Regions from separate parts of the Glutamicibacter sp. HZAU genome, predicted to be linked through region 2. Evidence: predicted binding sites of a transcription regulator. Region 2 holds the regulator's gene; each other region holds the start of a gene.

Evidence for each region. The regulator Rex, encoded in region 2, represses fermentation and respiration genes when NADH is low (regulators of the CRP and FNR family bind a similar motif). The targets are predictions, from matches to a motif close to CTTGTGAANNNNTTCACAAG.
Region 1: a site for Rex is predicted at 7,922-7,941, ahead of EKH49_RS07630 (glyceraldehyde-3-phosphate dehydrogenase). Genes of this name have one in related genera too.
Region 3: a site for Rex is predicted at 1,700-1,719, ahead of EKH49_RS13765 (MarP family serine protease). Genes of this name have one in related genera too.

The regions. Positions count from the first base shown of each region.
Region 1 is NZ_SCKZ01000004.1:186,684-197,111, forward strand. Features, by position in the region: gene EKH49_RS07605 (LuxR family transcriptional regulator) at 1-2,027, shown strand, start outside; gene EKH49_RS07610 (acyl-CoA dehydrogenase family protein) at 2,488-3,636, shown strand; gene def (peptide deformylase) at 3,661-4,233, shown strand; gene EKH49_RS07620 (winged helix DNA-binding domain-containing protein) at 4,261-5,175, opposite strand; gene EKH49_RS07625 (hypothetical protein) at 5,451-6,077, opposite strand; gene EKH49_RS07630 (glyceraldehyde-3-phosphate dehydrogenase) at 6,309-7,766, opposite strand; RNA gene rnpB (RNase P RNA component class A) at 8,001-8,356, opposite strand; gene EKH49_RS07640 (YaaA family protein) at 8,490-9,278, shown strand; gene EKH49_RS07645 (VOC family protein) at 9,340-9,726, opposite strand; gene EKH49_RS07650 (Nif3-like dinuclear metal center hexameric protein) at 9,739-10,428, opposite strand, start outside.
Region 2 is NZ_SCKZ01000007.1:9,953-20,380, forward strand. Features, by position in the region: gene proC (pyrroline-5-carboxylate reductase) at 1-593, shown strand, start outside; gene EKH49_RS11980 (potassium channel family protein) at 668-1,324, opposite strand; gene EKH49_RS11985 (TrkH family potassium uptake protein) at 1,332-2,765, opposite strand; gene EKH49_RS11990 (acetoin utilization protein AcuC) at 2,971-4,140, shown strand; gene EKH49_RS11995 (ArsR/SmtB family transcription factor) at 4,242-4,679, shown strand; gene gdhA (NADP-specific glutamate dehydrogenase) at 4,870-6,213, shown strand; gene EKH49_RS12005 (helix-turn-helix domain-containing protein) at 6,470-6,694, shown strand; gene EKH49_RS12010 (30S ribosomal protein bS22) at 6,834-6,932, shown strand; gene EKH49_RS12015 (HAD family hydrolase) at 7,037-7,843, opposite strand; gene EKH49_RS12020 (glutaredoxin family protein) at 7,906-8,151, shown strand; gene EKH49_RS12025 (redox-sensing transcriptional repressor Rex) at 8,179-8,853, shown strand; gene EKH49_RS12030 (hypothetical protein) at 8,959-9,735, opposite strand; gene EKH49_RS12035 (histidine phosphatase family protein) at 9,910-10,428, shown strand, end outside.
Region 3 is NZ_SCKZ01000008.1:164,524-174,951, forward strand. Features, by position in the region: gene EKH49_RS13760 (Crp/Fnr family transcriptional regulator) at 967-1,644, opposite strand; gene EKH49_RS13765 (MarP family serine protease) at 1,849-3,039, shown strand; gene aroQ (type II 3-dehydroquinate dehydratase) at 3,049-3,501, opposite strand; gene acs (acetate--CoA ligase) at 3,631-5,607, opposite strand; gene nth (endonuclease III) at 5,811-6,605, shown strand; gene EKH49_RS13785 (NUDIX hydrolase) at 6,602-7,279, shown strand; gene EKH49_RS13790 (bifunctional 3'-5' exonuclease/DNA polymerase) at 7,286-8,935, opposite strand; gene EKH49_RS13795 (hypothetical protein) at 9,023-10,147, shown strand; gene EKH49_RS13800 (TadA family conjugal transfer-associated ATPase) at 10,144-10,428, shown strand, end outside.

The sequences.
Region 1 (10,428 bases), on a different contig from region 2:
GGGCACTGAGCAAGCAGCAGGACTATTGGACGCTCAAACGTCACTGGACACCGCGTGGAAAGCGCACCACAGACCTCATCAACGCCCGCTTAAGCAACCAGCCAGAGGAAGTCCGGGAAGCTCTAGAGCTCCTGGCAGTCACCGGCCCGGTCCCACTGCCGATTGCCCGCAAACTCATGGGACAGGCAATCTACGATGCCATCGACGCCGGTCTGGTCCGCCTCGATTTTGTTGCGGAGAACCCTGTCACCGGCGAGCGCACGGAGCACGTCCGGCTCGGTGCGGGCCTGTCCTCTCAGCTGGTTTTCAGCAGTTTCGATTCGTCCACGCTGCGCCGGCATATCAAGACCATCGACGAGAAGCTGTCCTGGGAGCTGTTCGACGCGGAGTCACGAAGCCGGTTCACCAGGCATCGGCTGGATATGGGGATGACCGTTCCGATTCGCGAGTTGCTCTCCGATGTCGAGCAGTCGACTAGCGCACGGCAATTTCCGCAGGTGATCGCGTTGACCGATTTGCTGGACCAGCAGCGGGTCGACTCCCCCGACCAGCTGGAATCATTGCTGATTGCCCGAGCGGATGCGTTGTATGAACTTGGCAAGCCGGAGGCCGCGTTGGCCTTGCTGCAGGATCACCTGCCAACGGGGTCGCCGGAGATTCGTTTTATCGCCGCCAAGATCGCGTATGCGAGTTTGGGGCGTCTCGAGCTGGCTGAACAGATCCTCGAACCCCGGCCTGGCGATCCACCGGGCATTGCCGCGTACTTGCTGCTGATCCGGTCGCGGGCCAACAAGGTTGTTGATATCGCCTCGTTGCGCCAGTATGCGTCGATGCCCGAGCTGCGCAGTGAAGGGCGGGCTTCATGCTTGGCCCATGTGCTGATCGAGAAGTCGCACGCCGGGTCGGCCGAGGAGGCGATGGCCGAGTACGTCCGGATCTCGTCGTCGCCGGAGTGGAAAACGGAGTCTGCCTCGGTACGCTCCGAGTTGCTCTTCGCGTTCCCCGCGATGGCGTTCGCGCTGGGGATGAATCCTGCGCAGTTTGCCCAGTTGACGGTGGGTGACAACCTCAAGGAGGCAAACGTCGATCACGGCAACGTCATCGTGGGCATCGGCATGGGCTATCTGGAGTCCGGGATGGCTTCTCAGGCCTTGGCGGCGTTGGAGCAGGCGATAGGTTTGCTGTCGGTGGGCGACCCGTATTTGGTCAAGGGTTTTGCCGCGGCGTTTGCCGCGTATGCTGCATCCCTGCTGGGCGACCGGGCCAAGGCGTCGTACTATCTGGACATGTCGCGTGCGGAGCCTGAGGTTTCGGGGCAGATCTTGCGTCCGATCGCCGAACGGTCGCTCCTATCGGTGGTTTTGGATCTTGAAGGCGAGCAGGCCGCTGAGGATTTATTGCACAAGCTGCTTGCTGAGGCCGAGTCCTTCGGGCGTAAGAACCTGGTGATGCGCCTGTTGCTCGAAGCATGGCAGTGCGGACTGTTGGCCGATATTTCACGGCTGTCGGAAGCTGCGTTGCAGGTGCAGGGACCGCTGGCGGCGACGCTGGCTGGCTACCAGGCGGCGCTTGAGGATCCAGCGGAACTGAATGTGGGACTGCTTGTGCAGGCCCATGTCGAGGGTGGGCAGCTACTGCTGGCGGCCCAGCTGGCGGCGAGCGCTTCGGAGCGTGCTCGGGTTCTGGGGCGGCGCACGGTGGCCAGCCATCTTCTGGGACTTTCGGTCGACATCGCCCAGCCGTTGGAACATGTTAATACGTCGGCATTGGGTCGGGCTCGTGTTGATGAATCGCTGTTGACGGCTCGTGAATATGCAACGTGCATCAGGGCCGCTTCCGGGGCGAGCAATCACGAGATCTCCCAGGAGCTGTTTTTGTCGCCGCGTACGGTGGAGGGACATTTGCAGCGCTCGTACGCGAAATTGGGTATCACGGACCGTCGGCAACTGCTGGCTGAGCGTGTCGCGTCGGATGCTGGAGTGCTCCAGGCCGCAGAAGATACTCTAGCCCTACCTGTTTTTGAGTGATGGCGTACCTAGTCACCCAGTTTTGCAGCTTAGATGTCCATACTTGCCCATAGGATGATTCTTGTTCGATCTACCAATGCGGTTGGCTCTTGGGGGAATCACAGTAGTTGATGGAGCGGATCACGGGAATTTAGATTGCATTCACTCGCAATGAGTGCTTATGACTCCCACCGATACAGACCGGTGCCAGCATCTTTGATGCTGGCACCTTGTCGTTAAGCTTTGTGACACCAGATCCTCGACGATATTCGAAGATATGTTCGAATCACTGGCTGCGAGGAGTCTACACCCGTGTTTTTTGAGACTTATTGCTTCAAACATGACGTGGGCAACAGATACTCGGCCGCAAATAGGCGCATGTCATTGGGTAAGACCATAATGGAAGTGAACAGTCGGGCAGGTCGATGTTCCTGGCCTGCCCCAAATCAGGCCCCACCCCTCTACCGAAAGGTACTCCCCTGTGAAACGCGCGCTCTTTGAAGAGGACCACGAGCAGTTCCGTGAATTGGCTACGGAGTTCAATGCCCGGGAGATTTCCGGCAAATACGCCCAGTGGGAGAAGGAGCACCAGATACCCCGCGAAGTGTGGCAGGCCGCCGGAGAGAACGGCTTGCTGGGTCTTGCCGTGCCAGAGGAGTTCGGCGGCATGGGGATCGACGACTACCGCTTCCGTGTAGTGCTCGATGAGGAGTTCGTGCGTTCCGGTCACCTGGCCGTGGCGTTGGCGTTCCACCTGCATGACGATCTGGTGCTGCCTTATTTGCTGTCCTACGGCTCGGCCGAGCTCAAGGCCAAGTGGCTGCCCCGCATGGTCGACGGCTCCACCATTACTTCCTGCGCGTTTACCGAGCCTGGCGCGGGGTCCGACCTGCGTGCCGTACGCACAAAGGCGGTCCGCGATGGAGATGACTGGCTGATCAGCGGGCAAAAGACCTTCATCGGCAATGCAGCGTTTGGCGATGCAGCGCTGGTGCTGGCGCGCACCGACGGCGAGAGCGGACGGGCCACCGAACAGTCCTTCTCGCTGTTCATGGTCGAGCGTTCCGAGGGGTACACCAATGGCACCCCCTTCGACAAGATCGGGTTGCGCGCTTCGGATACCGCGGAGCTGTTCTTCGACGATGTCCGCGTGAGTGCTGACGATCTGGTTGGCGAGCTCGGCCAGGGCCTGTCCTATGTCAAGGCTCATCTCCCCCAGGCGCGTCTGGCCATTGCCGTGGCGGCGTCGGCGATCTGCACCGCATCCTTCGAGCAGGCGCTGGAGCATGCGAAGAACCGCTCGACCTTCGGCCAGGCGCTGACCGAATACCAGAACACGCGTTTCGAGCTGGCTAACCTGAAGACTGAGGCGCATGTCACCCAGAGCTTCGTGGATCGGGCGGTACTGGCGTTCAACGAGGGCGAGCTGGATGCTGCCGAGGCTGCCGAGGTCAAGCTTTGGGCTAGTGAGAGCGCTAAAAAGCTTTCCGATCAGGCGTTGCAGATCCATGGCGGCTACGGCTACATCATGGAGTACCCGATCGCGCAGTCGTTCACCGCCTCGCGCTTGCTGACCATTTTCGGTGGCACAAGTGAGATCATGCGTGAAACTATTGGACGAGCACTCTAAGCACTTTTGAAAGGAACTGATCACGTGCCTATTCGGCAGATCACTGTTTACGGAGAACCTGTACTTCACCAGCGTGCGGTGGAGGTCACCGAGTTTGACGACGCCTTGCGCGAGCTCGTGGCCGATATGCACCTGACCATGGATGAAGCGCACGGTGTCGGCTTGGCCGCTCCGCAGATCGGTTTGGGCCTGCGCATGTTCACCTACGTCTTCGCAGACCAGGACGATGCTCCCGAGCGTGGTGTGGTGATCAACCCGAAGTTGACCCTTTCGAAGGTTTCGCAGGCTCCTGCCCACCCGGATGAGGATTCAGAGGGTTGCTTGTCCGCGCCCGGCTTGAACTACCCGCTGCAGCGCGCCGACTATGCCAAGGTGGAGGGTTTCGACGAGTTCGGCCAGCCGATCTCCTTTGAGGCCCATGGCTGGTTCGCCCGCATCATGCAGCACGAGTACGACCACCTGGATGGCCTGTTGTATGTGGACAAGCTGCAGCCGCGCTGGGAGAAGAAGTGGAAGAAGGCCAAGAAGGCTCTTGGCTGGGGCGTCCCGGGCAACACCTGGCTGCCGGGGACCGATGAGGATCCGTTCGGCCACTAGGCCCAGTCCCTCCTGGCAGGCGGCCGCCTACCGGGCGGTCTTGAAGTCCAGATACCGCTGATGCAGCGCCGTACCGAGTTGATCGGTCGGCGCTGCTTCTGCATTCCAGAGCCTTGCCGCCCTGCCTTGTTCAAGCCAGAAGGGCAGGAACATGCCATTCTTGCCGGGCAGGATCTGCTGGGCCATCTGCTCATCGGCTGCCAGCGCCCGATCCGCATAGCCCAGGTAGTACTCGTCAAAGGGACCCAGCAGGTGCAGCGGCAACCGGGTGGACTGCGGCGTTTCAAGCTCGCGGTGGGCCAGGCTTCCGGCAATGACCCAATAGTTTTCTCCTCGCTCATCGTTGCCTGCGCTGACCAGCACGTCACCAAGGGCTTGGGCAGCAGTTCTCATGGCAGTAAGCGTCTGCCCCGCGTACCAGGCTGCGTCGCGGATGGTGGCTGGCCCATGGGAGCTGAGATAGCGGCGCAATATTTCCGCCAGCGGATCCGCTGGTTCCCGGTGCCGTGCGATCCATTGATCGACGAGCACGAAGTCCTGGGCGGTGAGCTTTGCACCATCAGGGGTGGGCCCCAGGCAGATCAAACCGTCCAGGGCGAGGATCTGCAGCAGGTGCAAGCCGCGTTGCTTGTCCGTCTCGATTCCGTGCCGGTTCAGCACGTTGAAGAGCTCGGTTCGGCTGGCCTGTTTAGCCTCCTGCAAATGCGAGTTGATGACGCCGGCAGCCTGGTCAATGACCTGCGCGTCGATCTGCAGTCCGCGCAGGCGTGCGGCTGCTGAGCGCAGGGTGCGTTCACGGCTTGAGCGTGCCAGCCACCGGAGATCCTCGGCGACGCAGATGTGCAGCGTGCCCCGCATGATCCACGACCGGACCAGCTGGCCGCCGGTGAACAGCGCGTCGACCCGCTGGCGTGATTCTTGGGCTGTCGAGCGCTGGGCCAGCCCGTAGCGTCCTGCAGCGAAGTCCTGGGACTAGAAGGCGAGCATGTGCTTGGCGGCCTGCAGCGTGGATTCTGCCGGTTCCAGCAGAAGCTGGCTGGCCATGCGTACTGCCAGTACCCTGGTCCTGTCCATCGGTCCACCTCGATCCAATCCCCGATGGCGTAGAGCCTAGCAGTCCGGCGCAGCGGATGCGCCTCCGGATCCGCAGCCGCCATGCCTCGCCTTGATGTGCAGATGGTCGTTGACGTAAGACTGCCGCAGCAACGGGCGACGCCTCACTTCAGCGGGGCGCGAATCCATTCGGCGAGCGCCTGCCTGAGCAGGGAGCAGTTGGCGGCGGTGTCGAAGGAGGTTACCAGACGTGAATCGCCTAGCCGGTGCATGCAGTACCCGGCCCACGGCACCACGATGAGATCCGTCAACCCGCGCTCCCAGGCGGCGACCAGCACCGGCCGGACCTCCGTGCTGCGCAGCACCGGTTCTGGATTCAATCCCAACCACGGATCGAACATCTGTTCCCATTGCTCGAACGCGATGAGGTCGATCCCCTCGTCGCCGTACTGCTGGGTCCAGAAATCATTGCCGGTGGCTGAACCGGTTGCCGCGGTAGTTGCCGCCAGCCCGGGGATGCGGTGGGCACCCTGCGCCTTTCCCGCCCACGCGTTCGACCAGGTCTGGATCCACCGTTGCTCCCACAGGTCCCGGTCGGCTTCGTCCGGCAGGGCCGAGGATCCCTTCTCGGGAACCGGGCTGAGCTGGGGCAGCGAGAGATCTTCGGCTAGACCCCAGCCCTGCCGGATGAACAACAGCATCCGGATTGGCTGCGCGTCATCATCCATGGACAGCGACATGTCCGCGGGCCTCCCGCCGTGGTTCAGTGCCGGATTCGTTGATCGCATCATGCCCCGAGCCTTGCACAGGGCACTTCCTCTGGCAACGGGTTCTGTGTGCATGAAACAGGATAGCGACCCCCGGGAATACTGGACCCCCGTCCGGTCCTGCCCACGACGCGGAAAAGTGTGCATCAGGAAAACCCGGCAAGACCGTTCCTATCGCAGGCCCAGAACTCAAGAAGGGACCATCCCAGCGCGCAATGCGTTGGGATGGCCCCTTCAGCTGAAACCCTTGAGGTCCTAGGCGGTGACGGCTTCTGCCTTCAGTGCAGGCACTGCAGCTGGGTGGGTGCCGGCCATGGTTTCGATGACGCGGACTACCTGGCAGGAGTAGCCGAATTCGTTGTCGTACCAAACGTAGACGACAGCGTTCTTGCCGGACACGATGGTGGCCAGGCCGTCAACGATGCCAGCGCGGCGCGAGCCGACGAAGTCGGTGGAAACAACCTCAGGCGAATCGATGTAGTCGATCTGCTTGTGCAGGTTCGAGGTCAGCGAGGTCTCGCGCAGGTAGGCGTTCAGCTCTTCCTTGGTGGTCTCGTTCTCAAGGTTGAGGTTCAAGATCGCCATGGAGACATCCGGGGTAGGAACGCGGATGGCGTTGCCGGTCAGCTTGCCTTCGAACTCCGGCAGGGCCTTGGCAACAGCCTTGGCGGCACCGGTTTCGGTGATCACCATGTTCAGCGCTGCCGAGCGGCCGCGGCGCTCGCCCTTGTGGAAGTTGTCGATCAGGTTCTGGTCGTTGGTGAACGAATGAACGGTTTCCACGTGCCCGTGGGTAACGCCGAACTTCTCGTTCAGTGCCTTCAGCACAGGGGTGATGGCGTTGGTGGTGCACGATGCAGCGGTGACAATCTTGTCTTCTGCGGTGATCCACGAATCGTTGATGCCGTGGACGATGTTCTTCAGGTCGCCCTTGCCCGGTGCGGTCAGCAGGACACGGGAAACGCCCTTGGCCTGCAAGTGCTGGGACAGGCCGGCCTCGTCGCGCCAGCGGCCGGTGTTGTCAACGACGATGGCGTTGTCGATGCCGTACTCGGTGTAGTCAACGGTGGTCGGGTCATTCGAGTAGATGACCTTGATCAAGGTGCCGTTGGCGAGGATGGTGTTGTTTTCCTCGTCAACGGTGATCGAGCCGTCGAAGCGGCCGTGCACCGAGTCGCGGCGCAGCAGGGAGGCGCGCTTGACCAAGTCGTTCTCCGCGCCCTTGCGGACTACGATGGCACGCAGGCGCAGGCCGTAGCCGCCGCGTTCGATGAGGATGCGGGCCAGCAGGCGGCCGATGCGGCCGAAGCCGTACAGCACGACATCCTGCGGTTCTGCGTCGGTTGCGCCAGCCTGGCCAACCTTCTCGCCCAATTCATCAGCCAGGAAGGCGTTCAGATCAGCGGAACCGGACTCCTTGAACTTCTTGTTCAAACGGCCGAGATCAACGGAGACCGAGCCGACATTCAGGGACTCGATGGCATCGAGGATCGCCTTGGTGTCGTTCAGGTCGAGCTCTTCGCCATCGATGCGGCGCACGACGCGGTGGGCCTTGATGATGTCGATGGCGGACTGGTTGATCAGCTTGCGGCCGTAGACGGAGGTCACCACATTGTTCTTGCGGTACAGACGTCCGATCAGTGGAATCATGGCCTCGGCGAGCTCTTCGCGCCCGCTCCATTCTTGCTGGGCAACGACAGACTGCTGGGTCACAGAAAATCCTTCCAATTCAGCCGACTCGCAGATCCATGAAGTCGGTTGGCACCGTGGGAAGCACCATTGCTTTTGCGGTGGCACGAGGTAACAGGATCATCCTCGTAAGTACATGATCCATTCTAGACCGTGCGCTGAAAAAGCGCGGATCGGGAACTGTGAATCATCTCACGAGCGGGCAAGGGCCGGGCCGTGTGATCAGGAATGAAGGGCTGGATGCAGCGAAGGAATTAATGAATGGGATGGCCGATACGCCGGGTTTTGTCGCGCCGAAGCGGGACGGTCATCTATCTACGACTGCCGTTGCCGGCAGCCTCTAGCGGTCCACCCGACTGCATGGGGCGAACAGCCCTCATAACGCAGTCTGTCTGACCTTGCTCCGAGTGGGGTTTACCTAGCCACCCCAATCGCTTGGGGTGCTGGTGGTCTCTTACACCACCGTTTCACCCTTACCAGGAAAACCTGGCGGTCTATTTTCTGTGGCACTAGCCTGCGGGTTACCCCGAGTGGGCGTTACCCACCACCCTGTTCTGTGGAGCCCGGACGTTCCTCGGGACAATTGCTTGCCACGCGACCGTCTGGCCATCCCATTCACTACCAGTCTAATCGGTTCAGGACAGCCTTCGGACCACTTTCGAACACTGGATCGCTCACAGCCGGAGTCGCCACGGCGGGGACATGGCCGTCGCAGAGCAGCAGGTGGACTCCGATAAGCTGGAGAGCGTGCTTATTTTGTTGCCGCCTTCCGAAGGCAAGACCGCCCACGTCGAAGGAGCTCCCTTCGAAATCGAAGAACTCTCTTTCCCGGAGCTCTCTGCCGAACGCCGCCTCATGCTCGACGCCCTGGCAGAAGTATCAGCAAGGGAAGATGCCATGGACCTGCTGGGCGTCGGAGCTTCGCTGGCCAATGAGGTAGCTCGGAATATCAACCTGCACACCGAGCCGGCCGCCAAGGCGCACGACATCTACTCGGGGGTGCTCTTCGAAGCCCTGGACTACGCGAGCCTGGATGAAGCCGCGCGGCGGCGTGCCGACGAATCCGTCATCGTGATCTCCGCGCTGTGGGGGGCCGTGCGATTTGGCGATCGCATTCCGCCCTACCGCTTGTCCATGTCGGTCAAGCTCGAGCCGCTGGGCAAGCTGGCCACCTGGTGGAAGAAGCGGCTGGCCCCGGTACTCGATGAGGCGGCCGGCAGCCAGCTGATCGTTGACGCCCGGTCGAGCACCTACGCAGCCGCCTACAAGCCAGCCAATGGCAACACCGTTGCGGTCAACGTGTTCCAGATGCGCAACGGAACGCCGAAAGTGGTCTCGCACTTCGCCAAGCACACCCGCGGTGAAGTCGCCCGCTTCCTGGTCGAGCAGCCGGTCGAACCGAAGAACCCTGGAGAATTGCTCGACCTGGTCCAGACCAAGTGGGAAGCGTCCCTGGTGGAAGACAAGAAGGGCCTGGCTTTGAACATCCTGCTGCCAGAAGACCACCAGTTCACCACCGTGAAGCAGGCCGCCTGAGCGCGTTGCGACAGCGAATGATGCCGTGCAGGCCGGGCAATTCCGCTAGGCCTGCATGGCATCATCGCTGCGCTGCAACCAGTTCGACTTCGAATCCGGAAGCATCCTCCAAATAGGCCGCATAGTGCTGCGCTCCCCCGGCGTATGGGTGCAGTTGCGCGAACATGAGGCTGAAACCGCGCTCCAGCGCTTCGGCGGCCAACGTGTCGACGGCCTGCCTGGTGCCGGCTTGGAAGGCCAAATGGTTCAGCCCTGGAGCCAGCCGGTCATGCCGCTGCTTCTTCGCATCCGGACCTGATTCCAGGACGATATAGAAATCGCCGCAGGAATAACTGATGCCGTTGGCCCATTGCGAATTGGCCGTGTAGCCCAGACGGGTCAGCAGCCAGCCCAGCGATGCTGTGCTGGCTGCCAAATCCTCCACCCAGATCTCTACGTGGTGCAGCATGCCAAACTCCGGCTATGGAGTCAGGACAAAGTCCCAAGGATCGGAATTCACCTGGGATACCTCGATTTCCACCGCATGTCCCAGATCGTTCAGCACATTGCCCAAGGCGCGGGCACCGGCCGAGAGCCAGACCCATTCCGAAGCGAAGTGGGAAACGTCGATCAGGTAAGGGAAGCCGCCATTGGCAGCTTCGCGCGCTTCGCTTGCCGGGTGATGGCGCAGGTCGGCGGTTACGTACACATCGGCCTGGTGCGAGCGCACCGCATCGAACAGGGAATCGCCGGCGCCGCCGCACAGGGCAACCTTCCGGATGATTCCGTTGCGGTCTCCGGCGACACGCACTCCGCCGGCTACGGCCGGCAGTACGGTGTAGACGCGTTCCGCGAAATCTTCGAGCTTCATCGGCTTCTCCAAGAAGCCCACCCGTCCCAGGCCTTCCTCGGGCAGCCCGTCCTTGGACTCCACCAACGGCACGCAGTCCTTGAGCCCGAAGGCATCGGCCAGCGCGTCGTTGACGCCCCCGATGGCACTGTCGGCATTGGTGTGCGCGGTCAGCAATGCGGTACCGGATTCAATCAGGCGGTGAATGGCCTCGCCCTTGAATGTCGTGCCGGCAACCTGGGTGACTCCGCGCAACAGCAGCGGGTGGTGAGTGATCAGCAGATCGGCCCCACGCTCGATTGCGTCCTCGATCACCTCCAG
Region 2 (10,428 bases):
GCATCACCGACCTGTGCGAAGAGATTTCCGGATCCCTGGACGCGCAGAAGGTCGTTGTTTCCGTGGCCGCCGCAATCACCCTGAGCAGCATGCAGGCACATCTGCCGCAGGGCCAGCCGGTGATTCGCTCCATGCCGAACACCCCGTTGATGGTCGGTGCAGGCGTTGTGGGCATCAGCCCGGCTGAAAGCGTCAGCGAAGAGCAGACCCAGCTGGTCACCGACCTGCTCTCCGGTTCCGGCGATGTGCACGTCATCGGCGAGGATCAGCAAAACGCGCTCTCGGCAATTTCCGGTTCGGGTCCTGCCTATGCCTTCTACCTGGCTGAAGCCATGGCCAACGCCGGTGTGGCCATGGGCTTGGACGAGAAGCTGTCCATCGCGCTGGCCCGTGCCACCGTGGCTGGTGCAGGCAAGATGCTCTCGGACCCTGATGCGGATCCGGCGGCCCTGCGCAAGGCAGTGACCAGTCCGAAGGGCACCACCGAGCAGGCCATCGCCACCTTCGATGAGCACGGCATTCCAAAGATCATTGCTGCCGGAACCCAAGCGGCAGCGGCCCGTGCGGCCCAATTGAGCGACGAGCTCGGCTAGATGCCAACACGTGAAACGGCGGTGGCCGGCAACCAAATGGTTGCCGGCCACCGCCGTTTTCGAATCCCTTGACCCTAGGGGCGTGCCGCGAAACGCTCCAGCAGATCCACGTGCCCCGAGACGATCAGGACATCTCGACGCGTCACCATGGTATCGGGGATGGCGTAAGTGAAATCCTCACCAGGGGACTTCACTCCGACAATGGTCACCCCGTACTTGGAGCGGACCTGGGACTGGGCCAAGGTGAAGCCCTGGGTCTCCTTGGGCGGGTACATCTTCACGATGGCGAAGCCGTCATCGAATTCGATGAAGTCGAGCATGCGACCGCCGACCAGGTGCGCGGCACGCACCCCGGCATCGGCTTCCGGATAGATGACATGGTTGGCGCCGATGCGCGTAAGGATCTTGCCATGGGACGGAGTGATCGCCTTGACCCACAGGTGCTCGATGCCCAGATCCACCAGGTTGACGGTGATCAGCACCGAAGATTCGATGGAAGTGCCGACGCCAACGACAGCAGAGGAGAATTCCTGGGCGCCGAGCTGGCGCAACGCATCGATGTTTGTTGCGTCGGCCGCGACAACGTGGGTCAGGGTGCTGGCCCACTGCTGGACGAGCTCCGGGTTGCGCTCGATGGCCAGCACTTCGCGGCCCTGCTTGACCAGCGTCTCGGCGACAGAGGCACCGAAGCGGCCCAAGCCGATCACCAGTACCGGGGCATTGTGGTCCATGTTCTTGTCAGCCAATGAGCGGCCTTTCTTCTGGAAGTCTGAACAACGTGTTGCGGTGGCGCATGGTCAATGCGCTGGCGAGTGTAATGCTGCCGATGCGTCCGGCAAACATCAACGCACTGAGCACGTATTTGCCAGCCGGCGGCAGCTCTTGCGATACGCCGGTGCTCAGCCCCACGGTAGCAAAGGCCGAGATCGACTCGAACAGGGCACGCGAGAAGCCCACCGATTCGTCAATGGTCACCAGCGCTCCGGTAGCGACCATCACCAGCGAAGCGCCCATGGTGACCACTGAGATGGCCACGCGCATGGTGCCCTGCGGAATCTGCCGGCCGAAGGCCTTCGCATCCGTATCGCCGCGGACCTCGGCCAGAATGGCCAAGAACATCACGGCAATGGTGGTGACCTTGATGCCGCCTGCGGTGGAAGCTGAACCGCCACCGGCAAACATCAATGCGTCGGTCAGCAGGACGGTCACCTGGTGGATGTCGTTCTGGTCCACCAGATTGAATCCACCGGAACGGGTCATGGTGGAGGCGAAGAATCCATGAATGATCTTGTCGCTCAAGGACAGGCCCCCAATGGTCTTGGGATTGGCCCATTCGAATACCAGCCACAGGAAGGATCCGGCAAAGAGCAGGATCGTGGTGGTGAGCATGGTCAGCTTGGTATGCAGGTTCCATTTCTTGATGTTGAACTTGTGCGCCAAGAGCACCATGATGACCGGGAACCCCAAGGAACCGGTGAAAACGCCGGCCATCAAGGGGCCCAGGATCCACAGGTCGGTTTCATAGGGAACCAAGCCATCGGAGTGCGGGGTGAAGCCTGCATTGTTGAAAGCCGAGACGGCATAGAAAATTCCGTGCCAGATGGAGGACAGCACGCTTTCACCCAGTATGTAGAAGCGCGGGATCAAGAACAGCGCGATCACCGCCTGCAGGCTGATCGCCGTGAGAATCACGATGCGCAGCAGCGAGCTGACCTCGCCTAGCGCAGAGGCTCCAGAACTGTTCATGGAGTTCTGGGCCATCAGCTTGGCTCGCACGCCCAGCTTGCGCGATACCGCCAGGGACATGATGGAGGCCAAGGTCAAAATGCCCAACCCGCCCATGAACGTCGCGACCAGCATGATCAGCTGGCCGGCAAATGACCAATGCACCGCGGTGGAGACGGTTGTGAGGCCTGTAACGCACACGGCCGACACGGCCGTGAACAAAGCGTCATGCAGCGCGGTGGCTTCGCCGGTTGCCGAGGAAAACGGTGCGGCCAGCAGGGAAGTGAACAGCGTGATGGCCAAGAGGAAAGCGCCAAGAGTCAAGCGCGCAGGGGAGCGCACGGTGAAGTCGGCGACTGCGATGCGAACCGCCAGCCATTTCTTGCGTCGCCGTTCACGCATTTCAGCTGCCCGGGCACTGGGTCCCGGTGCACTGGCTGTGCTCATTTATTTCTCGCCGTTTCCTTGGGAACAGTTCTTTGCCATGCGGAGTTGAAGTCCTCCTAGTAATTTACGCGTTTCCACCGCTAAACGCTTGCGTTGCCCGCCTGAAGACCCGACTAGCCTCGCATTCTGCCATAAATTCATGAGTTGGATCACTATCGGGTAGCCTGAAATCGTGTTAGATCCGCAGCATGCCCCACGGCCCACCATGGTGATGTGGGATGAACAGTATCTGAAGTACAAATTCAGCGACTGGCATCCGATGCACCCTTCGCGGCTAGAGCTGACCTATCGGCTCAGCGACGAGCTGGATGTTTTCGATGCGCAGAACGTCTCGATCCAGGCGCCAGAAGTTGCCGAGGACGCGGTTATCGGCACGGTTCACGACCAGACCTATATCGACCAGGTGCGGCGGGTCAGCCAGGATCCGGCACTGGTTGCCGAAGAATTCGGCTTGGGCACTGAAGACGACCCGGTATTCGCCGGGATGCATGAAGCAGCCGGACGCATCGTGGGAGGCTCGGTGATGGCGGCCCAAGCCATCATGGATGAAGATGTTGTCCGTGCAGTGAATTTCGCCGGCGGCATGCACCATGCAGCGAAGAGCAAGGCCAGCGGTTTCTGCATCTACAACGACGCTGCCGCCGCGATCCATCGCATGCTGGAACACGGCGCGAAGCGCGTAGTCTACATCGATGTCGACGCGCATCATGGGGATGGCACCGAATCGATCTTCTGGGATGACGAACGTGTGCTGACAATTTCAATCCATGAATCGGGATTGTCGCTTTTTCCGGGAACCGGATTCGCCAATGAAATCGGCGGCAAGGATGCCCAAGGCAGCGCAGTCAATGTCGCTCTTCCGGCCATGACCGGGGACTCCGGGTGGATGCGTGCTTTCCATGCGATCGTTCCCCAGCTGGTGCGCGCCTTCAAGCCGGAAATCATTGTCTCCCAGCATGGATGCGATGCGCACCGTGATGACGACATGACCAATTTGAAGCTGTCGGTCGATGCCCAACGCCAGGCCGCCTTGGATATTTCCCAGCTGGCGGACGAACTGTGCGAAGGCCGTTGGCTGGCTACCGGAGGCGGGGGGTATAACGTCACTGCCGTCGTTCCGCGTACCTGGACGCATCTGACCGCGATTGTTGCCGGCAAGCCGGTGCCGTTGCGCACCTATGTCCCCGAGACTTTCCGCCGTTATGTCCTGGAGAAGTACGGGCGTGCCATGCCTTATCTCATGGGTGACGATGCCCAGTTGTGGTGGCGCAATTGGGAAGTTGGCTATGATCCGGCCGATCCGGTGGACAGGACCATCATCGCTACCCGCAAGGAAGTTTTCCCGCTCTTTGGCCTTGATCCCTGGTTTGACTAGCCTCGGGTCGATGCGACCACTGGGCGCAGCAACAAGACTTCACAGCTTTTTCGACAAGGAAATCGATTGCCATTCGTTCATATGCCGTTAGGGTTATGAGTGTGGCAATTGATGAAGTATTTTCGGCGTTGGCTGAGCCGACCCGACGCAGGATCATAGAAGCGCTCAAGACCGAGCCGAAAGCCGTGGGCACCTTGGTCACGGAACTGGAGATTTCCCAGCCAACGGTTTCCAAGCACCTGAAGGTATTGCGCGAAGCTGAGCTTGTCAGCATGGCCGCTGCCGGGCAGCGGCGCATCTACAGCATTGACACCGCTGCGCTGGAGGACCTCGTGCATTGGTGCACCGAATTGGTTCCTGCACCAGCGGCGGGCCAGGAATCGGCAACGGCCGAAACCGGAACCGAGGGGCAGCTGGCTGTGGCATCGAATCCGACTGCCCAGCAGATCGGCCGCCGCGTGGGCCAAGGCTTGGAACAAGTTACGGGACGCGCGCAGGAATTCTTCGAGAAACTTCCTCGGTTCGGGCGCCGACGCTAGGCGTTGTCCAGTCTTCGACGTTGCAACCGGGCAAAATGGTCAATCTTTTAAGTTACGCGCGCAATCCTGTTTTATAACAAGAAAATTTTGTTCAGAATGCCCAGCATGGCATTCTCGTGTGCGGGGCAGTGACGCCGGCTATGAGGCCCCTTGTGCGCCTGTGCCTGCCCCAAGTGATGAGGAGAAGAACTTGGACAAGCACTTAGCGACGATTCGCGACGAAGTCTTCCGCCGCAATCCCGGCGAAGCAGAATTCCATCAGGCCGTCACAGAAGTATTCGAGAGCCTTGAAGCCGTATCGGTCAAGCACCCTGAATACGCTGAAGCCGCAATCCTGCAGCGTTTGTGCGAACCTGAACGCCAGATCATCTTCCGCGTGCCATGGGTTGACGACGAAGGACGCGTGCAGATCAACCGCGGCTTCCGCGTTGAATTCAACTCGGCACTAGGCCCATACAAGGGCGGTCTGCGCTTCCACCCATCGGTCTACCTTGGCATCGTCAAGTTCCTGGGCTTCGAGCAAATCTTCAAGAACTCCCTGACCGGCATGCCAATCGGCGGCGGCAAGGGCGGCTCGGACTTCGACCCCCGCGGCAAGTCCGATGGCGAAGTCATGCGCTTCTGCCAGTCCTTCATGACCGAGCTCTACCGCCACATTGGCGAGTACACGGATGTGCCGGCAGGCGATATCGGCGTGGGTGGCCGCGAAATCGGCTACCTCTTCGGCCAGTACAAGCGCATCACCAACCGCTACGAGTCCGGCGTGCTGACCGGCAAGGGCTTGAGCTGGGGCGGTTCCCTGGTTCGCCCGGAGGCCACCGGCTACGGCGCAGTGATCTTCACCGAAGAAATGCTCAAGACCCGCGGCCAGACCTTCGATGGCCAGCGCGTGGTCGTTTCCGGTTCGGGCAACGTGGCAATCCACGCCATCGAGAAGGCGCAGGCACTGGGAGCCAAGGTAGTCACCGCTTCCGATTCGGCCGGCTTCATCGTTGACGAAGGTGGCATCGACCTGGATCTGCTGCGCCAGATCAAGGAAGTCGAGCGCGGGCGCATCTCCGAGTACGCCGAACGCCGTGGCAGCAAGAAGGTCAAGTACGTCGCAGGCGGCAGCGTCTGGGACGTTGAAGGCACCGTGGCGCTGCCTTGCGCAACCCAGAACGAGTTGGGTGCCGAGGCTGCGAAGAAGATGGTCGCCGCTGGCACCATTGCCGTCGCCGAAGGCGCCAACATGCCTACCACCGCTGAGGCAACGTCGATCTTCCAGGATGCCGGAGTGCTCTTCGGCCCGGGCAAGGCTGCCAACGCTGGTGGTGTTGCCACCTCGGCCCTGGAGATGCAGCAGAATGCCAGCCGCGATGCATGGACTTTCGAGCACACCGAGCGCCGCCTGACTGAGATCATGGTCGGCATCCACGACAGCTGCGCAGCGACTGCAGACGAGTACGGCATGCCAGGCAACTACGTCGCCGGCGCCAACATCGCAGGCTTCGTGAAGGTCGCTGACGCCATGCTCGCACAGGGCGTCATCTAGTAATTCAGTTTGTTGCAATCCGCGCGGATTCATCGGAACCCCGGTGAATCCACGCGGATTGTCTCGTTCTGGCATCGAAATATGTGATTCAGACGGTCACCGGTGTGTTTCGTGATGCAAAAGTTACAAAAGTGCGATTAGACTAGTACAAAGCGAACGTGAACCTGAACCGCCGATGTTGATCCAAAGTCGTGTAAGTTCATCTTCGCTAAAATAACGCGACGAATTAGAGATCAGCGTCAGGAGAATATCCCGCATGACGGATAAACAGAATTTTGCCGGAGCCCGATTCATGACTGTGGCCGAAGTCGCCGACATGATGCGTGTTTCCAAAATGACCGTTTATCGGCTGATCCACGCCGGTGATCTGCCAGCTGTTCAGTTCGGTCGCTCCTATCGCGTTCCGGAAAACGCCGTGGAATCATATCTGAATGCCGCGGCCATTGATCCGCAGCACGGTACCGGTTCCTACGGTCGATAGTCCGCGCGATGGTCAGAGCATGGCCGAAAAGCGGGTAATCTGTTAAGGAACGTTTAACGTCCGGTCAACCTTGTCCTTGTGCTCGCGCGCAAGCAGGCGTTTGGGGTTGACGCATTTATTTAGTTTGTGAGGAACCACTATGGGCTCTGTTATCAAGAAGCGCCGCAAGCGTATGTCGAAGAAGAAGCACCGCAAATTGCTTCGCAAGACCCGCCACCAGCGTCGCAACAAGAAGTAAATCTGCTTCTGAGCATTTGCCGCTTGGCAATCATCGCCACCGCTTCACAGTGAAACTGCTGAACGGTGGCGATTGCTTTATCCAAGAAACCGCTCAATGCCCGCCTAAGAGCCGGAACGGCGCAGGAACGAACGCCGGGCAGCCCAGAGCGCGCCGAGGACGCCAGCGGCCTTCAGGCCCAGTTTGGCGGCCCGCTGGCCGGTGCGGAAGTCATAGACCTGCCAGCCGCGGCGCTTGGCGTAGGCGCGCAGGCGTGCATCGGGATTGATGCACACCGGATGGCCCACGGCTTCAAGCAGGGGAACATCATTGTAGGAATCCGAGTAAGCCCAGGACTTCGATAGCGAGATTCCGCGAGCCTTCGCCAAGGAACGCACAGCCTGGGCCTTTTCCGCGGCATGCAGGATCGGGCTGGCCAGCGCTCCGGTGTAGAAACCGTCTTCGCTGGCCACTACGGTGCCCAATGCGCCGGTCAGTTCCAGGCGATCCGAGATGACATTCGCCACTTCCAGGGGAGTGGCGGTGACCAGCCAGACTTCGCGCCCCACCGTCCGATGCTGGCGGGCAATGGCTACCGTCCCGGACCACAGCTTCGGTTCGATGTATTCGTCATAGATCTCGTTGCCTATCTTCTCGATCTCGGACACCGGAATCCCGCGAACCATCATCAACGCACGGTCGCGGATCTGGTGGATGTCCCCGAGGTGCTCGCCTCGGGCGGCGAAGCGCAGCTGCTTGAGCGCGAACCAGAGGATTTCGCGGAACTGGAAGAAACGGCGCTCATGCAGCTTCCGCGCCAGCAGATACAGCGAGGCGCCGCGCACAAGCGTGTTGTCGACATCGAAAAAAGCGGCGACCGTTTCCGGAGCCAGGGCGGAATTCGGGCTGGGGTGAGGATCGATGGAAGGCATTTGATCCAGTTTATTTCATCGCCAAGTTCAAGCGTGGTTACGGCTCGTGAGATTATAGGCAGGTGAGTACTTTGCATCAGATCCAGCTATTGGTTCGAGAAGGCTGCCACCTGTGCCACGCGGCACGCGCAACCGTGGCCGAGGTGACTGGACGGCTGAATATGGAGTTTTCCGAACTCGATATCGACCAGCACCCTGAACTGCTGGCAAAGCACCACGAAGAAGTGCCGGTGCTGCTCATCGACGGAGCAGTCCGCGACTTCTGGCACATCGACGCACAGCGTCTCGAACGGCTGCTGCGCAGTTAGCCGCTGCGGAAATCATGAATATGCGTTGTGCTCGTCCAGAGCACCGAAAAGTGCGGGAGAACGAAGATGTCAGAGCTTGAAGCCCGGGTCCTGCCTGAGGCCACGCTGGCTCGACTGACCCAATACCTGCGCGCGCTGAACGCCCTGGAAGCCCAAGGCCTGGAACGCACCAGTTCCGGAGTGCTGGCCAAGGAAGCCGGCGTTAACCCCTCCATCTTGCGCAAGGACCTATCCTGGCTGGGATCCTACGGAACCCGCGGAGTGGGCTATGTGGTCCGCGAGCTGGCAGAACATATCAGCCGCACCCTCGGCTTGAACCAGGACTGGCGTGTGGCCATTCTCGGCGCAGGCAACCTCGGCCGCGCGCTCAGCGGCTATGCAGGGTTCAGGACCCGTGGCTTCAACGTCAAGGCGATCCTGGATGTCGACCCAGCTCTGGTGGGCAGCGCAGTCGGCGAACTGCATGTGGAAGCCATCGCGGACTTGGCTGCTGTTGTGGAACGCGAGGAAATCAACATTGCTGTCCTGGCTGTTCCCGGAGAAGCCGCGCAGGATCTGGTCTACGAACTGGCCGAGCTATCGGTCCGCTCGGTGCTCTCCTTCGCGCCGAAGCCTCTGCGCGTACCAGCGGGAATGAATCTGCGTCGCGTCGACCTGTCCACCGAACTGCAGATCCTTGCCTACCTCGCCGTCCAAGGCTGAAACTCCGGCAAGCAGAAAGGCGTAGCCGCATCATCCTCCGATGGGATGACGCGGCTACGCCTTGATTGTTCTTGCGGGGCCTAGCGGAACTGCAAGGCCAAGGGTTTAGCGGAAGCCCGCGAGGCGGGCCTGGCGGCGCTGCGCAATGTATTGCGAAGACGGGCGCAGCCAGGAGAAGACCACGCCGGCGACGCCCAGCAAGATGCCCACAACGTAGACGGCGTTGATGATTCCGGCTTGGGTGTCGGCGAACATGCTGATCATTGGAACAGTCGTCACCAGGTTCAGCAGCGAAATCGCAGCGAGGATCGTGGCGATAATGCGCATGGCGCCGACGCCGCGGCCAACGAAGAAGCCCACCAGGAAGTACAGGCCCAAGGTGATGATCATGCCGACAATCACGAAACTCGACATCATGGAATTGACCTGGGACATGAAGGCTTCAGGGCTGGCCATCATCTGCTCGACCATCGGATCCTGTTCCATGCCAGGGGTGCTCTGCATCTGCTTCTGGAACTCTTCTTGGACCAAGGACCACTGCTGGCCAATCATGTTCGCCATCATGTTGGAGCTGGCCATCAACCAGCTGGCCAGGGCGCTGAAAATGCCGGCGAGCATGATCAAGCCGAAGGCGATAGCCAAGGTCCGCGGACGCTCGGTCGGCGGCTGCACGCCAGCGTAGCCTCCCTGCTGGCCATACTGGTCGTAGCCTGGAGCCTGCGGCTGCCCGTAGGGATTCGGATTCTGGCCGTACGGGTTCTGGCCATATGGCGAGGGCTGCTGGCCATAGGGGTTTTCGCCGTAAGGGTTCTGCGATGGACTCTGGCCCGAAGTGTTCGGGTTGTAGGGCTGGCCCGGCTGGTTAGGATCGTAGTCGCTCATCATGCATCCTTCTGGGTCGAACTATCTTATTTACCAAGCGTAGTGGCAGGTGATTGTGAGCAACCCCTCCGAAAGGATGGTTTTTCCATATGGGATTCCAATGCGTGTCCTGTGAATAGTTGACGGTGGCCACAATATGGCTAATTTGCATCGATTATTTGAGACACTGGAAACATGCCTTTATCGACTGTCCATTTGTTGCGCCATGGGGAAGTTTTCAACCCTGACCGTATGCTCTACGGCAGGATCCCCGGCTTCGGGCTCTCGGAATTGGGATTCCAGATGGCCGATGCGGCAGGCGAATATTTTGCCAAGCGCCAGGCAGACGGCGGCAATGTGGTCCGGTTGGTAGCCTCCCCGCTCTTGCGTGCCCAGCAGACTGCCGCGCCGACTTCGAAGGCCTTGGACCTGCAGATCCACACCGACGAACGGGTGATTGAAGCGGGCAACAAGCTCGAAGGCCTGTCCAAGGTCGCCGAGCACCTGCGCCAGCCGAAGTATTGGCCGCTGCTGGTCAACCCGCTGAAGCCTTCATGGGGCGAAGCCTACGTCGAACAGGTAGCCCGCATGCGCCAGGCCATGGACGAGCATCGCAAGGCAGCGGTCGCCGATCACGGCGAAGGCTCCGAGGTCATCATCGTCAGCCACCAGTTGCCGATCTGGGTGACGCGTCGAGCCGCCGAGAAGAAGCGT
Region 3 (10,428 bases), on a different contig from region 2:
ACCTGCCGCCGCATCAGATTGCCACCGCCGAGAACTGGTTCTCTTTCGGTTCGCGCACCCCGCGTACCCCGCGGCGAGCGTCCTCGGTGTGCCTGGTGAGGGATTCCTCCCACGGTGTGGAAACCTACCTGACTTATCGCCCCGGGGGCTCTCCTCTGGGCAACGTAGCCTTCCCGGGCGGCAGCCATGAGACGAGCGACCGTGCCACCTACCAATGGTTCGGCCCGAGCCTGTCCCAATGGTCCAAGCGCATGGACCTGCTGGATCAGCAGCTGGTCCAGGCCTATCTTGTTTGCGCCATTCGCGAGCTCTTCGAAGAGACCGGGATCCTGCTGGCCGGAACCGACGAGCAATCCGTCGTTGAAATGACCGATGCCGAAGACTGGATGACCGCCCGCGAAGCCATCGCCGGACAAGATCTTGCCTTTGACGAATTCCTGCGCCGCCGCGGACTCGGTTTGCGTACCGACCTTCTGCGTCCTGTATCGCACTGGCTCAATCCGAACTTTGCCCTGCGCCGCTTCGACACCTGGTACTTCACCGCCACCGTGCCGAACCGCCAGGAAGCCTCATTGCTGCGTGGCAAAGGAAAATGGGGACGTTGGTCTGCTGCCGGAGACATCTTGGCAAAGCGCGGCACCAGCGAGCTGGGGGACAGCATTGGCCAACCCAACACGGTGAACCTCACGCTCTCGGAGATCAGCTACCCTGCAGTGGAAATGATCCTGGAAGCCATGGCGGAAGCCAACGGAGTGATCGCCTACCTCTCGCGGGCGCGATCGCTGAACCTCAAGCATCCGGATCTGCTGGTGCGCGATGGAATCTACTACCTGGAAGTCCTGGGATCCATCAGCGCCGAGTCCTCCCGGCCGTGGCAGACCACTGCCGGGCACTGAGCACACTGCTTAAAACACAACAGGCCGAAAATCCTTTGAGGATTTTCGACCTGAAATGCTTTGTCGTGCTTTAGCGCGAACGCTGGCGCAGGCGCTGGATGTCCAGGATCACGACGGCGCGTGCTTCCAGGCGCAGCCAGCCGCGCTGGACGAACTCGGCCAGAGCCTTGTTCACGGTTTCGCGGGAAGCACCAACCAGCTGGGCCAGTTCTTCCTGAGTCAGTTCGTGGGCAACCAGGATGCCGTCGGTAGCCGGGCGGCCGAAACGGTCAGCCAGGTCCAGCAGCGCCTTGGCAACGCGGCCAGGAACGTCAGAGAAGACCAGATCGGCCAGGGACTCATTGGTGCGACGCAGACGTGCAGCCAAAGCCTGCAGCAGCTGGATCGAGACCTCAGGGGAGTTCAGGATAGCCTTGCGCATGTTCTCGTGGCTCAGGCCAGCCAGGCGGGTCTCCGACACGGCGGTGGCGGTAGCGTTGCGTGGGTGTGGATCGAACAAGGCCATTTCGCCAAATAGTTCGCCCGGGCCAAGAACAGCAATCAGGTTCTCGCGACCATCCGAAGAGGTGCGGCCGAGCTTGATCTTGCCAGAAACGATGAAGTACAGACGGTCACCCTGATCGCCTTCACGGAACACCGATGCACCGCGGGACAGATCAACCTCGGTCAATTCTTCGGTTAGCGCGGCGAAAACTTCATCACCAAGCGACGCAAACAGTGGCGCGCGACGCAGTACCTCGATATCCATTAAATCTCCTGTCAACAGTAGTAGGCGCTTACTTCATTGTGCCGTATTCGGTAACAATGTGACAGTTTCCACACGTGGTTTAACCAAGAAAATGTCGAAAATCACGCACATTCGACTAAAACTCGCGAATCTGCTCGCAGAAATCCATCAGCTTCTAAGGGTACCTTGGGTCTATACGAACTTTATGAATGAACTGGGGTCTGGGTGCTGGGAATTTTCAGCTGGCTCGATGTAGTCATCTGCGCTGTATTGCTGATGTTCTTCATCGTTGGAGTTCGCCGAGGTTTCCTCCTGACAGTTGGCGACATGCTCGGCCTGCTCGTCGGTGGCGTCGCCGCATTCTTCGCGATCCCGTTGGTCTCCACTTTTGCCACGAATCCGTGGTGGCGTGTCGGACTGATGATCGCCACCGCCGCGGTGCTGATCATCCTCGGCCAAGCGCTGGGACGGGTGATCGCGACCCGGATCAGGCACTGGATGAATGTCGATTTCCTGCGTGCCGCAGACCGCATCGCCGGTGGCGTGCTGTCGGTGTTCATCACCGCAACAATCATTGGTGGCTTGGCCTTTTCCACGGCAAGCATGGGTATCCCGAGGCTTTCGCTGGAGATCAGCAAGTCCAAGATGATCGACACGATTCGCGGCCTGACACCCGAGTTTGTCGATGCGGCCATATCCACCGCACGCTCCAAGGTGATCGCTGAAACCCTGCCCGCGTTCCTGGAGCCTTTCGCCCCTCCGGTGCAGGCGCCAGTGGACACCGAATGGGCCGCCAACGACCTGCAGCTGGCAGCCGCGCAATCGGCGGCCAAGATCTCCGGCACCGCCGTGCAGTGCGGCGTTAACCTGACCGGTTCGGGCTTCGTTGTCGACCACGAATTGGTCATGACGAATGCACACGTGGTGGCAGGATTGAGTGCTGCAACCGTGGAGGTCGGCGGTGACGAAGTTCACCGCGGAAAGGTTGTTTATTTCGATCCCCAGGCGGACATCGCGCTGCTTTACGTCGAGGGACTGCAGGCTGAGCCCATCGACCTGGCCACCGATGACCTGATGCGTGGCGACTCGGCAACATTCGTCGGCCACCCGTCGGGCGGACCGCAGCAGATCCGCGGAGCGCTGATCGCCTCGCGCGCCTTCGTCTCCATCGCCAACATCTATGGCGAAGACCCGTCGCGGATTTCGGTCTACCAGCTCACCGCGGAAGTGGCGCAGGGCAATTCCGGCGGACCGCTGCTGGATGAATCCGGCGACGTGGTGGGTCTGATCTTCGCCAAATCCCGCAGCGATGACGAGGTTGGCTTCGCCCTGAGTCTCGAAGAGATCGAGCAAGCCTTGGAACTCGGCAGCCAGCGGCGCACCAGCATCAAGACCGGCGACTGCGTTTCCGGCTGATGCCTGCGGCTACTTGCCGAGCAAATGCGCGAGCTGCTGCACGGCCAGCTTGTAGCCGTGCACTCCCGCACCGATGATGATCGAGCTGGCTACCGGCGAGATATAGGAATGGTGGCGGAAGGCCTCGCGCTTGTGCACATTGGAGATGTGCACCTCGATGGCGGGCAGCTGCACGCCGCTGATCGCATCGGCCAGCGCTACCGAAGTATGGGTGAACGCACCGGGGTTCATGATGATGCCTGCCGCGGTCGTGCGGGCCTCGTGGATCGCGTCGATGAGCACGCCCTCGTGGTTGGACTGCACCGCGCGCACCTCCAGGCCGTAGGCGGCCGCGGTGTCACGGGCCAGCTGCTCGACATCGGCCAGCGTGTCGTGGCCATAGATTTCCGGTTCCCGGGTGCCCAGCAGATTCAGATTGGGGCCGTTGAGCAGCAAGATGGTGTTCGATGCGTTCTCAGTCATGAACCCAAATCTATTACACGGCAGGCATAATCCAGCGTCGTTGCGCCGGGTCCGTAATACAAGAAGCCGCCGTTCTTCCGCACCAGCGGTGCAGATGAACGGCGGCTCTTGCGGCAGTGCGTGCAGCGGCTACTTGCCCATGGACTGCGCGATCTGGCTCATGACCGTCGAATCCGAGAGCGTGGTGGCGTCGCCGACCTCGCGGCCTTCGGCCACGTCCTTGAGCAGGCGGCGCATGATCTTGCCCGAGCGTGTCTTGGGCAGCTCGGGCACCACCAGCACATGCTTCGGCTTGGCGATCGGGCCGATGTCCTTGCCCACGTGGTTGCGCAGGGTCGCCACGACATCCTCGCCCTCGGCAGGCTCGGTCTGCAGGATCACGAACGCGACCACTGCCTCGCCGGTGGTCTCGTCCTTCGCCCCGACCACCGCGGCTTCGGCCACGTACGGGTGGGCGACCAGCGAAGACTCGATCTCGGTGGTGGACAGGCGGTGGCCGGACACGTTCATCACGTCATCCACGCGGCCCAGCAGCCAGATGTCGCCGTCGTCATCCTTCTTCGCGCCGTCGCCGGCGAAGTACATGTTCTCGAAGCGGGACCAGTAGGTGTCCTTGTAGCGTTCCATGTCGCCCCAGATGCCGCGCAGCATGGCCGGCCATGGTTCGCGGATGACCAGGAAGCCGCCTTCGCCGTCGGCTACGGATTCGCCGGCTTCGTCCACCACGTCGATGGCGATGCCCGGGACTGCCACCTGGGCCGAGCCAGGCTTGGTGGCGGTGACGCCCGGCAGCGGCGCGATCATGTGCGCGCCGGTTTCGGTCTGCCACCAGGTGTCCACGATCGGAGCCGGGTGCTCCTTCTTCTCGCCGTTCTTGCCGTTGTTGGAGCCGATGACATCGCGGTACCACATCCAGGCTTCCGGGTTGATCGGTTCGCCCACCGAACCGAGCACGCGCAGCGAGGAGAGGTCATAGCCGTCCGGGATCTCGCGCCCCCACTTCATGAAGGTGCGGATGGCGGTCGGCGCGGTGTACAGGATGGTGACGCCGTACTTCTCCACGATTTCCCACCAGCGGCCCTGGTGCGGGGTATCCGGGGTGCCTTCGTAGATCACCTGGGTGGCGCCGTTGACCAGCGGCGCGTAGGTGACGTAGGAGTGGCCGGTGACCCAGCCGATGTCTGCGGTGCACCAGAAGACATCGGTTTCCGGGTGCAAATCGAAGGTGTCGCGGTGGGTGACCGCGGTCTGCGTGAGGAAGCCGCCGGTGGTATGCACGATGCCCTTGGGCTTGCCGGTGGTGCCGGAGGTGTAGAGCACGAACAGCGGGTGCTCGGAGTCGTGGGCCACCGCGGTGTGCTCGGTGGCGGCGTTGCCGACCACGTCATCCCACCACTTGTCCAGCGCGCTGAATTCGGTAGGCTCGCCGTTGCGCTTGACCACCAGCACGTTTTCAACGGTGTGCCCCGGTGCTTCCAGGGCGGCATCCACTGCAGGCTTCAGCGGGCTCGGCTTGCCGCGGCGCCAGGTGCCATCGGCGGTGACCACGAGCTTGGCGTCCGCGTCGTCGATGCGGCTGCGCAGCGCGTCGGCGGAGAAGCCGCCGAAGACCACCGAGTGGATGGCGCCGATGCGGGCGCAGGCCAGCATGGTGATCACCGCTTCGGGGATCATCGGCAGGTAGACGGCGACGCGGTCGCCCTTGGCCACGCCCAGGGACTCGAAGGCGTTGGCGGCCTTCTTCACTTCCTCGGCCAGCTGTGCGTAGGTGTAGCTGCGGGTATCGCCCGGCTCGCCTTCGAAGTAGATGGCCACGCGGTCGCCCCGGCCGTTCTCCACATGGCGGTCCAGTGCGTTATAGGCAGCGTTGAGCTTGCCGCCGACAAACCACTTGGCAACCGGCGCTTCAGACCAGTCGAGGGTGTCGGTGAAATCGGTGTCCCAGTCCAATACCTGGCGGGCCTGGTCCGCCCAGTAGCCCAAGCGGTCTTCCTTGGCTGCGTCGTAGCGGGCCTGGGTGGCGATGGCTTGATCGCTGAAGTCCTTGCTTGGGGCAAAGGAGCGGGTTTCGGTCGACAGGTTGTCCAGGGTCTTCGAATCACTCACTGTGTTCGCGTCCTTCCACGTAGTCACAAATGTTTCTCTGTGATCAAAGTTACAGCCTCGGAGGATGAAGGTGTGCTTTGTGTCACTGCGATAGCGGAAATCGGGTAATTTGTGCGCCAAGCGGTGGATTGAACGCGATGAACAGCATGCCGGGGCAGTGTTCCGGGGTGAAAACCCAGCGCGCTCATGACACGATCTAAAGCGTGGCGAAGAAACTTGAGAATGAAACCGAGCTGGGGCTGAAGCGCCGGGCACGCAAGATCAACCGGGAACTGGCGCAGGCCTACCCCTACGCGGTGCCCGAGCTGGACTTCGAGACTCCCTTCGAACTGCTGGTAGCCACCGTGCTCTCGGCGCAGACCACCGACGTGCGGGTCAATGCAATCACTCCAGCGCTCTTCGCCCGTTTCCCCGACGCCCTCGCAATGAGCCAAGCCGAGCGTGCCGAGCTTGAGCAGCTGATCCGCCCCACCGGCTTCTTCCGCGCCAAGACGGATTCGCTGCTCGGGCTATCCGCTGCGCTGGTGGAACGCTTCGACGGCGAAGTGCCAGCCAAGCTCGACGAGCTGGTGAAGCTTCCCGGAGTGGGACGCAAAACCGCCAACGTCGTATTGGGCAATGCCTTTGGCGTCCCCGGAATCACCGTGGACACCCATTTCGGGCGGCTGGCCAACCGCCTGGGCTGGACCGCTGAAACCGACCCGGTGAAGGTCGAGCACGCGGTGGGTGAACTATTCGAGAAGCGCGACTGGACGATGCTCAGCCACCGGGTGGTCTTCCATGGCCGGCGCGTCTGCCATGCGCGCAAGCCCGCCTGCGGGGCGTGCGTGATCGCCAAGCTGTGCCCGTCGTACGGCATCGGCGAGGAAATACCGGCCAAGGCCAAAGCGTTGCTCAAGTATGAGCTTGCACCAGGACGGGAAGAACTGCTGGCGAAAATGATCGCCGGAGCAACTCGCCGCGAGCTGAGGGCTGAAGGATACGGATTGGACGCATGAGCGCACGCTTGGAATTGGAACAAGTCATCGCCCGCCACACGGCGCAGGTCGGGGCAACGCAGCGGCTGCCCAACGAGTGGGTGATGAACGAGATGGAGCTCGGTGCCGCGCGCCGGGCCGCGGTGCTGATCCTGTTCGGCGCGGCCGGCGAGGCAGTGCTGGAACCGCAGTCCCAGATGGACGACCTGGACCTGTTGTTCGTGGAGCGGGCAGCGACCCTGCGCAAGCATGCCGGGCAGATCGCCTTCCCCGGCGGCGGCATCGACCAAGAGGATCCGAGCGTTGCCAGCGCCGCTCTGCGCGAGGCATGGGAAGAAACCGGCGTGGATACCGCCGGCATCGAAGTACTGGGCACCTTGGGGGAAACCGAACTGCCGGTGTCGAACTTCCTGGTCACCCCGGTGCTTGGGTGGTGGCATACCGAATCCGAGGTGTATCCGGCAGACCCGGCAGAAAGCGCTGGGGTGTTCCGCGCCCCGGTGGCGCACCTGCTGGATCCGAAGAACCGCCTGACCGGCGTGGTGCATCGTGGCACGCGCAAATTCAAGTCCCCGGCCTTCGATTTCGAAGACCGGATCATCTGGGGCTTCACCGCGATCGTGCTGGACCGGCTGTTCAACGAGCTGGGGTGGACCCGTCCGTGGGACAACCGGCGCGAACTGCGCATGGCCTGAGGCCCGCTATTTCGCGTCCGCGTAATTCCCTGAAATCGCAACGCTGACCGGGAAACGCGGCGAGGCCTGGCCGAACAGCGAGCGTCCGGCCAGCATCGCCGCGTGGCGGATTAGCTCCTGCAGCTGCCCGGCTAATTCGGTGGGGCATTCGAAGACAATTTCGTCATGGACGAAGAACACCTGGCGGCAGCTCCGGCTCCACCCGGCCTGATGGATCAGGTGGCGCGCGTGGCCCATCCACACCAAGGCCCACTCGGCCGCGGTAGCCTGCACGACAAAATTCCTGGTGAACCGGCCACGGGCCCGCGCCGCGGAGTCAGCGGCCCGCTGCGATGCCTCATCGCTGGTGGCCCGCTGCGCCGCCAGCCACTGCTCATCTGCGGGAGGGCAGCCGCGGCCAAGGAAACTGCGCACGCCTCCACCCTGTTCGCCAGCCTGCGCCGCCTGTTCGACAAAACGCATGGCGGTGGGAAAGCTGCGGGTCAGCGCCGCGCCGACGGTGCCCGAAGCACCGCCACCTCCGCCGTAGATGACCGAGAGCATTCCCAGCTTGGCTTCATCGCGCGAAGCGACAAGCTTGGCATCCAGCAACCACTGGTACAGATCGTCTTGCTGGCCAGCCTTTTGCAGCTGCTGGTCATGGGAAATGGCCGCCAGGATGCGCGGTTCCAGCTGCCTGCCGTCGGCCACCACAAAGATCGAACCTGCTGGGGCGCGAACGACCTGCCGGATGGAATGCGGCAATTGGAGCGCACCGCCACCTGAGGCCGCCCAGCGTCCTGAAATGACGGTTCCCAGCACATAGTGCGGATGGAACCTGCCATTTTCCACCCATTGATCCAGCCAGGCATCGCCGTGGGTACTCGCAAGGCGGGAGAGCTTCTTGTATTCGAGGACCTCGGTAATCAGCGGATGCTTGATCTGCTCAAGTTCCCATGCCCGCACCGAGCTCACCGCGAAGCCGGCCTTGTGCAGGGCGCGCAGCATTTCCTGCGGCGAATCGGGATTGAGCCCGGGACTGCCCAACGCCTCAGCCAGCTGCTGGGCCTTGGCAGCCAGCTTGGGAGGTCGTCCGTAGTCGGAGACGCGTTCGCCCAATTGCTCGCGCAGCAGGGCGCGGTGCCCGGCTTCATCCCACGGCAAGCCGGCCTCTTCCATCTCGCAAGCAATCACGGCGCCTACCGATTCTGCATGGATCAATAATTCCAGCCGACGGCGGGCATCGGGTTCTTGCGGCAGTGCGTCGCGTTGGGCAAGGTACATGGAGATCAGCTCGGCCAGCGACTCGCCGGTGACAGGTGCGGAGAAGAGCGCATCCTGGTTGGCCCATTCCCTGCCCTGGGTTGGCTGTTCAAGGTTGAAGTCATCGAGCGTCTTCGTGCTCAGCGGGGAACGGTGCAGGATGCGCTGCGCCAAGGAGAGAATGTAGGCCTTAGCCAGAAAAACCCCGGCTGCCGCGAGCGGCTGCATCCATGGGGTGGTGCGGAGCATGGCCCAGCGGGGCGAATGCCGTGCCTCGGTTTCAGCGACAAAGCCAGCCAGCTCTTCGCGGGAAACAGAGGAGACCGGCTGCAGCGAGTTGCCAGTGAGCTGGTCGCGGAGGTCAATGAGGGCATAGCCATCAGGGTCGGCGGCAAGGAAGGCGATGGCACTCATGGATCTATTGTGCCGTGCCAGTGGACGATATCCCCAGCCGGTTGGCTGGCCGCACGCAAATGATTGGATGGGTGCCACGCTCGATGCATGAAATGGCTATCAGAATCCCCATCGGCCCAGCCGCTGAAGGTTGCGCAACGATTTGTGATGACGGAATCGGATTTCGAGCAGCTGCCTCCGAAGAGAACCAGCGCGCCGGCAGCTGGTGGACGCACTGCGGATGATGAACCGGTCTGCACCATCGTGAGCAACGACGCGCGGATTATTGAGCGATGCGCGGTGATCGCGGTCGGCGCGGCGGTGCGAATCAACCAATGCGCAGACCCGCAGCTTTTGCCCGGCGATGGTTCGGGGCCGGTGCTGTGGGGCAGCGACATGGCAGCACTGGCCGAAAACACGAGCCGGCCGGTAGATGTGCTGGTCGGCTTGGAGGATAGCGAGGCCCTCATCTGGTCTCTGGCCAGCAGGATTCCCAAGGCGCGGGTGGCGGTTCTGCCATCGGCCAGCCAATGGCTGGGCGAATACCTCGGCCTTTGGGCCATGCGGGCAGGGCATGGGCACACGCTGGCGCTGAATTCCACGGCCGGAGGGTTGGGGACGACAACCCTCGCCCTGCTGCTGGCGCACGCTGGAACACTCAGCGGACTGCGCAGCGCCATGATTGATTTGGATCCGCATTCCCAAGGAGCGTGGCCGCTGGTGTGCGCGAAGCCGCCTATCGGAATCGGCTGGGAGGAATTACAGCAATCCGGCGGTGCGCTGGCGGCCCATCAACTGGCCGAAACTTTGCCGAAACTGCGCGATACAGCCATCCTGACCTGGTCCCGCGCCAACCGAACGCAGGAGCTGGAAGACCAGCTGGTGATTCGGCTGCTCGCTGCGGCCCGGCAAGGATTCGATCTCATTGTGGTGGATGCTGGACGTGCACCGCATCCGCAACGGCTGGTGATGAACCAGTTCATCGACCGGAATATCGCCACCGCCAGCTCCATGACCGTGCCAGCTTCAGGGGAAGTGGTGCTGTGCGGGGAGCAGAAACTGCGCTGCACCCCTCAAGGCTTTCCGGAGATACTTGGCGCCGTCCCTGTCCTTCCGCGGATCAGCAAGGCCCTGGAGCGCGGCCAGCTCTTCGACAGTTTCAAATCCCGGGCACTGCGCCAGCACCTGTCCAACCTGTGCCTGATACCGCAGGTGAAGGAGCAGCACCCATGAGCCCGGGACGGCACAGCCACAATGCCAGCCCAGCAATGGGCGGGCCCGTGCTCGATGCCAAGATTCTCGAATCAGTGCGTGAACGGGCACTGCTCACCGGCGGGCAGCTCGACGCGATTGCCTTGGCCGGAGCCGTCCATGACTCGGGCGTGGCCCTGGGATCGCAGGGCGCCGCCCAGTCATTGGAATCGCTGCAGCACGAAGTGGCAGGACTGTCTGTCCTTGAGCCATTCGCCCAGCGGCCCGAAGTCACCGATGTCCTAGTGGATGGTCAGGGGAGG